One region of the Kurthia sp. Dielmo genome, then DNA from elsewhere that is predicted to be linked to it. Evidence: riboswitches for the same ligand, from Rfam matches in the RefSeq annotation. Region 1 holds a riboswitch; each other region holds the start of a gene.
What was found. A riboswitch is a leader RNA that binds a small molecule or an ion and turns the genes downstream of it on or off. The one in region 1 is predicted to bind cobalamin.
Positions count from the first base shown of each region.

Region 2: another riboswitch for cobalamin. It lies ahead of cobJ (precorrin-3B C(17)-methyltransferase); the one in region 1 lies ahead of KTHG_RS01050 (ABC transporter substrate-binding protein).
Region 3: another riboswitch for cobalamin. It lies ahead of KTHG_RS05340 (CbiX/SirB N-terminal domain-containing protein); the one in region 1 lies ahead of KTHG_RS01050 (ABC transporter substrate-binding protein).

Region 1 covers NZ_HE578956.1:119,463-121,736, forward strand. Annotated here, with positions in the region: gene KTHG_RS01045 (MupG family TIM beta-alpha barrel fold protein) at 1-656, opposite strand, end outside; adenosylcobalamin (AdoCbl) riboswitch at 859-990, shown strand; gene KTHG_RS01050 (ABC transporter substrate-binding protein) at 1,049-2,008, shown strand; gene KTHG_RS01055 (FecCD family ABC transporter permease) at 2,008-2,274, shown strand, end outside.
Region 2 covers NZ_HE578959.1:452,006-454,279, forward strand. Annotated here, with positions in the region: gene cobJ (precorrin-3B C(17)-methyltransferase) at 1-1,366, opposite strand, end outside; cobalamin riboswitch at 1,531-1,707, opposite strand; cobalamin riboswitch at 1,936-2,120, shown strand; gene KTHG_RS13355 (energy-coupling factor ABC transporter permease) at 2,239-2,274, shown strand, end outside.
Region 3 covers NZ_HE578957.1:79,629-81,902, reverse strand. Annotated here, with positions in the region: gene KTHG_RS05340 (CbiX/SirB N-terminal domain-containing protein) at 34-1,224, opposite strand; cobalamin riboswitch at 1,359-1,531, opposite strand; gene KTHG_RS05335 (hypothetical protein) at 1,588-2,067, opposite strand; gene KTHG_RS05330 (hypothetical protein) at 2,153-2,274, opposite strand, start outside.

The sequences.
Region 1 (2,274 bases):
TGTATAAACAGTTCAAATTGTTTTAGACTGACATCATTTAAGCTGTAATCGCCAACAAGAACGAGGTCTACCTGTTCAAAAATATCTAAATAAGAAGCAAACGGTGAAAAATGGCGATGCTTCTCGAGTGTGGGCAAGCCTTCAAAAAGCGGTGCGCGGTATTCATCTCCAGGAATAAAAGCAGCTACTGGGATGTCGTACTGTTTAAAAAGATCATTTTGTTGCTTGAAAAATTCTTCACTTAAGCCCGTTGAGACATGTGGATAATAATTGTGCCAGGCAGCAAGGCGAGATGCTGGCACATTTATGAGCAATTGCTCTAGTTCCTTCCGCGTTACCGTACTAGCGTTTAAAATGATATGAAAAGCCGTAGAAAGTGATATCATCTGCTCAATAGAGAAGCCGTCGTCTAAACGTAGTTGATGTACACCGAATGCTTGTAGCTTTTCGATTGGGAATTGCTCGAAAAGTGCAGGATGAATGTCCACCGTTAAACGTAAATGATTAACTGCACATAATTCACCTAGCCGGGCTAAATGAGCTTCGGTTACATCAGGAAGCTGAAGTGATGTGAAAACATCACTAAAGCCAGCATCTGTCATGTTATGCATGTAAGTAGCATCTATATTATTTAAAAAAACAGAAAACCCTAACATGAATGTAACCCCTTTCATTTATTTACAAATAGTGTAATCTAAAAGTAATAAAATTTCAAATTTTATTTAAAATATTTTTTAAAAAGAAATTAAATTACATTTTTAAATAAAATAAATGAAAAATTGGTGCGTAATTACATGAAAATGACGCACTATTCCGAATATGCTTTCTTAACGTCTCGAAGTTTTGTATAATAGGGGCAATTAAACACACAGAGATAGTAGGGGAAATGAGTGAAAATCTCATGCGGTCCCGCCACTGTAATGAAGTAATTCGAAGCCAGATTACCTACTATTTTTTTGAATGTGCTACGAGGATAGTCAACTTTTAGGGGGCTTCTGTATGTACAGGGGCCTTTTTATGTTCTCGGGAAATGAGAGGAGAATGGATTTTGAAAAAATGGATGTCATGGGGTTCCGCATTAGCGGTCTCAGCAATGTTATTATCAGGCTGCGGTACAGCAGATCAGACAAATGACAAGGAAAAAACAACACAGTCAGCGCAGCAAAATGCGTACCCATTAACAGTGAAGGATGCGACAGGTAAAGAAATTAGCATTAAGCAAGAGCCTTCAAAAATTATTACATTATCACCAAGCATTACGGAATCATTATTCGCACTTGACTTAGGAGATAAGGTGACAGGTGTTACAACGAATGATGATTATCCGAAAGAAGCGACTAAAAAAACAATGGTTGGCGATATGAATCCAAATATCGAAAAAATCATTTCGTTAGAACCTGATTTCGTGTTAATTGATGCGTCATCATTAGGTACGGCTGAAGCAGGATTAGAACAGTTGCGTGATGCAGGAATCACTGTATTTGTTGTGCCAACAGCAAATTCATTTGATGAAACGTATGCCAATATCGAACTAATCGGTAAGGTGACAAATAAAGAAGCTGAAGCGAAAAAAATTGTTGCAGATATGCAGAAAAAAGTAGCGGATGTACAACAGAAAATTAAAGATGCCAATGTGAAAGAACGTTCTGTATTTGTCGAAACATCAGATGCACCAGATATTTATACAGCGGGTAATAACTCGTATATGCAAGAAATGTTCGACTTAATTGGTGCGAATAATATTGCTAAAGATGGCGGCGAAAATTGGTATAAAATCGACCCAGAAGCGATTGTAAAAGGCAACCCAGATGTCATTATCGTGAAGTATGATTACGTACCAAATATCATGAAGAAAATTAAAAAACGTGATGGCTTTGATACCATTACAGCGGTGAAAGAAGACCAAATTGTGCAAGTCGATGACAATTTAACAAGTCGTACAGGTCCACGTTTAGCAGATGGCTTAGAAGAAATCGCGAAAGCTGTCTATCCTGAGGCATTTAAATAATGAAAAAACATGTTGTCGGGTATACCGTATCCTTTGCGCTATTAGTTGTAGCGGCATGGTTTGCGATTAGTATTGGCTCGGTGAAGGTTCCACTATCTGTGTTGTGGAATCCGTCATCAGCGGATGCAGCCTCGGCAAATATTATATGGAAAATCCGCGTGCCACGTGTGATTTTAGCCGGTCTTGTAGGGGCAGCACTTGCTATGGCAGGTGCTGCCTTTCAAGGTTTATTGAAAAATCCACTGGCTGATCCATATACGCTGGGG
Region 2 (2,274 bases), on a different contig from region 1:
TGTCATCCATCACCGCGCGGTAACATGCCATCCCACAGCCATTAAAGCCAATATTTAATTCCTTCGGTAAATTCATACCGCCAAGAACGCTGTGTAGCTCCTCTGCATATGGAATTGAATCCGCCTTTTCACCATCACAGAAATCACACGCTTTAATACGTGCCACGTCGCCGTATGGTGAAACAAGTAAGCCTGATTCCTTCAAACGGTCCGTAATAAGCTCAGGGGCCGTCGTTGGAATGCGCAAAATGAATTCATGCTCTGGCGTATATTCCATCGTGCCTTTTTCACCGACAACATCTGCGAGTGTCATCATTTGCTGCGGCGTAATTTTTTTATTAGCCACACCTGGACTAACGGCTAATTCAAAAATCGATTCCATTTTCTGATGCACATAGTGCTTTGGCTCAAAAACCTCGACACCTAAGCAACCAAGTGCCTCCTCCGCTAAAGATAAGGCCGACTCGATAGGTTTTAATGGCTCAGGCTTTTTTTCTGGTGCTGGTGCTACGGGCTCATAAGAACGCCCTGTCTCCTGATCCATTGCCCATGGTTCTGCTTCCTTCTTCAAGCGCTGATGCGGCTTCAGCGGTTGCTTTTCTTCGCCTAATGTATATTTCTTTTGATAGCCACGAGGCGTAATCATTTTATTATCATAGAAAAATGTTGATGAATTCCCGATAACAACGGTTGTCAACATGCCAATGTCATGCGTCAGCATTTCCGATAAGGTCGTCATCGTAATATGCTGTGAATCACGATACGCACTTTTTACTAGGCCAACTGGTGTATCCGGATGACGATATTCAAGTAAAATACGCTGTGCTTCAACGATTTGGCGCGTACGACGACCACTTTTCGGGTTGTACAGTGCAATAACGAAATCCGCCATTGCGGCTGCTTCAATTCGTTTTGAAATTAAATCCCATGGTGTTAAGTGGTCACTCAAGCTAATCGTACATGAGTCATGCATGACCGGTGCGCCAAGTAACGACGCACATGAGTTGATTGCCGAAATACCTGGCACGATTTCAACCGGTATACCCGTTTCTTCCGTCCAGCCCTTTTCGATTAACACTTCATACACAAGCCCTGCCATACCGTATACACCCGCATCACCACTTGAAATAACGGATACGATTTCGCCGGCCTCTGCTTGCTTCACCGCTTCCTGTGCACGTGATACTTCCTCCGTCATCCCTGTGCTGACAACTGCTTTTGCTGTAATTAAATCTTTGATTAAATCGACATACGTTTTGTACCCGATCACCACATCACTCATTTTCAGTACATCGACTGCACGATTCGTAATATGTTGAAAGTCCCCTGGTCCAAACCCGACGACGAATAATTTACCCTGTGCCATGATACTTCCTCCATTTCTTGTCACTCACAACTCCCCATTCGGACAATGAAGACAACAAAAAAAGCCTTCTATTCCGGAGAATAAAAGGCTGAACATACTGAAAATTCGCAAGTTTAAAAAATACTGCAAATAAAGTTTGTCCAAAAGCTTCTCCCTCCGAAAAGTTTTGTCCGATTTTAAAAGCAGGTTTCCTGACTCAAGTGTCTATGACGTCATCCCTTCTCAGCTTTAGCCAATGGATTTGATGACCTCAACACTCTTACAGTAGCGGGGGCTGTAATGGCTTCTCACCATTTTCCCTATTATCCTCACAACGAGGCACTTCTAAAATGTATCGTTAGTATTTAGTTTTTAAAAAATCTTATTTTCATCATATCGGTAATTATCTTACTTTTCAAATCTTTTTTTACTATGATGTTATAGTACAAAAGAAAATTCGCATAAATCGCTTGAAATCACAGCGTTTTCTCTGTATTGATACAAGTTTTTCGATTTCAAATAAATTGAAATAAAAATTGTTATTGGCAAATTTCCACGACAATGATAAGCTATTTTACGAAATGTCGAAAAATTATATACAATTTTACGGTGCGGATAATCAATTATTCGCTTAAAAGGGAAACTTGTGAAAAACAAGTGCTGTCCCGCAACTGTGATGCTGAGTTTCATTGCGTATGCCACTGTCTAAACGATGGGAAGGTGTAATGAAATGTTGACGCGAAGCCAGGAGACCTGCCGTAAAATCAATTCGGCCTACGAGGATAGGTGTACGAAAGACAAACTTACGATGAATGCTGTCTTTTTGTGCCTATTTCCGTTATGGAGATAGGCTTTTTTCGTACATTCCTCTACTTTTATAAGGGGGATTTTGCATGAAAAAATTATTAAAATTAATGTACTTCGCGCCC
Region 3 (2,274 bases), on a different contig from region 1:
GCTGTTCTATTAAGAAAATTACTTTGTGCACCCTTAATGATGATGAACATACTCATTTTCTTTCACGTATTCACGGAAATTCGCTAAATCTTGCATGCCTGTTGACGTGCCATCGATTGCTTGCTGCAAGCGCTCTAATAATACCGTTTGTAAATTTGGATGATACCCAAAATAAGAGGCTAACTCAATTGAAACGCTTGGATTTGTATCAGAAAATTGCTGCGCCATTAAGGCCATTCGTTCCATTAAGATGCCTGTAAATAAGAAATATGGTAACATAATGACTTGTTTTGCACCTTGCTCTAGACAGATTTGCATGCCTTGCTCCACAGTTGGTGTTGTTACACCCATAAAAGCACATTCTACAGTTGAAACAGTCAGCTGTGCTTGTAAAATCGATGCGATGTTATAGAAATCCATTTTAGCATCTTCGTCACTGCTACCACGACCGATCAATAAAATTGCCGTATCTTTATGAGGAATCGACACATCAAATTGAATTTCTTCTAAACGAGCCTTTAAAATATCAATAATTGCTTGGTGAATACCGATTGTTTGGCCATACGTAAAACGAATTTCTGGGAACTGCGCCTTTGCCTCTTCAATTTCTGCTGGGATATGTAATTTAGAATGCCCGGCATGTAATAAAATAATTGGAATCACATGGATTTCAACCGCTCCCTGTTCAATACACGCTTGAATACCGTCCTCAATATTAGGATTCGCAAATTCTAAAAAGCATGTCTCTACTAATAAATTGGCATCAATCGCTGGCTTCATTTGACGAATAAATGAACGCACTTCTTCATTCCCCGCTTCTAGTCTGCTACCATGCCCAACAAATAATACCGCTGTCTTTTTTGTGGCGCGCTTTTTACGATATTTTTCAATGCCTTTAATATGCCCTTCTTGACGCACGCGTTCGCCATTTACCATTTCATAAATAATCGCCTCACGCGCTACATTACCTTGCACAATACTACGCGCCGTTTGCTCCTGCTGCACAGAATACCAAGTACCTTTTGGATAATCAATTACGACACATTTATCTTTACAACGTCCATTACAGCGTGTCCGTGACGTATGAATAACCTCATCTAATTTTAGTGTACGAATTTCATCACGAATTTGTTGCGTGACATCTTCTGCGCCAGCTCCCATACAAGTAGCTCCGTTACAAATCATTAAATGACGCTCCATTTTCGTTAAATTCCACGTTGTCATGCTAACTCCCCCTCATGTTGTTGATTCCCACACAGAGGATAGAAAGCATAAAAAAAGACACTTTCCCCTATAAAAAGTGCACTAAAAAAACGCAAATAACCTTTGCTTATTCCGCACCTATCCTCGTAGGGTGAATCATCGAAGATTAAATGGTAGGTCTCCTGGCTTCTCTTCAACGTACTTTACACCTTCCCGTTTACACAGTGGTTTTTGTAAAGCACTCCAAGTTACAGTTGCGGGACAGCATCGGTTTTTCACCGATTTCCCTATTAAGCTAAGAATTAGCGCCATTCATCATATTGAATTGCTTTCATTTTAGCATTAAATTTTGAAAAATCAAATAGCTTTATAAAAAAAGAGAGGCTATTCGCCTCCCTCCTGCTGTGCTAATTCAATAGTATGTCGCTTGAAAAAACCGATGCCAAATGCGATAGCTTGCAGGCTAAAGAAAATCATTTCATTGACGAACCAGCCATTTGTATAGCTATTCCATATAGGAAAATTAAAAATAAGCGAACCCTTATCAGCGATACCACCACCAAAGGCAGTCAAATCCGCCTGTACTTGTGTGTATTCTAGATATGTACTAAGTGCCAAAATAACGCATAACACGACGATATAGCTTACAATTTGTTGTCCCTTCGCTTGCACAAAATAACGGGCGCCAATGACAAAGCTAATGAATAAACTAATCAGTAAAAATGGAATAACAAAGACAAGCGGAATAAATGCTGGATTTATATTTTTTAATGTCTCATCCGGCGCTAATGTAAAATAATAGCGCACAACAAAGACACCAAATAATGAGATTGCTAATGAAATATACCACGCTAATTTACTCAAAAAATCACCCTCCATTGTTCATTATAAAAGAACTAGCTGAAAAAAAATAGCGCAAGCACAGCTTTCCTCCGCACTTGCGCTATCATTACATCGTTAATTGCTGCAATGTTTGTAATTGCACAGTTAATCGTATAAAAAGTTCATTTTGCTCGATGGCTTCATTGCGCTCCTTTAGTAGCTTTAAGTAGCTACATAATGCATACGTAA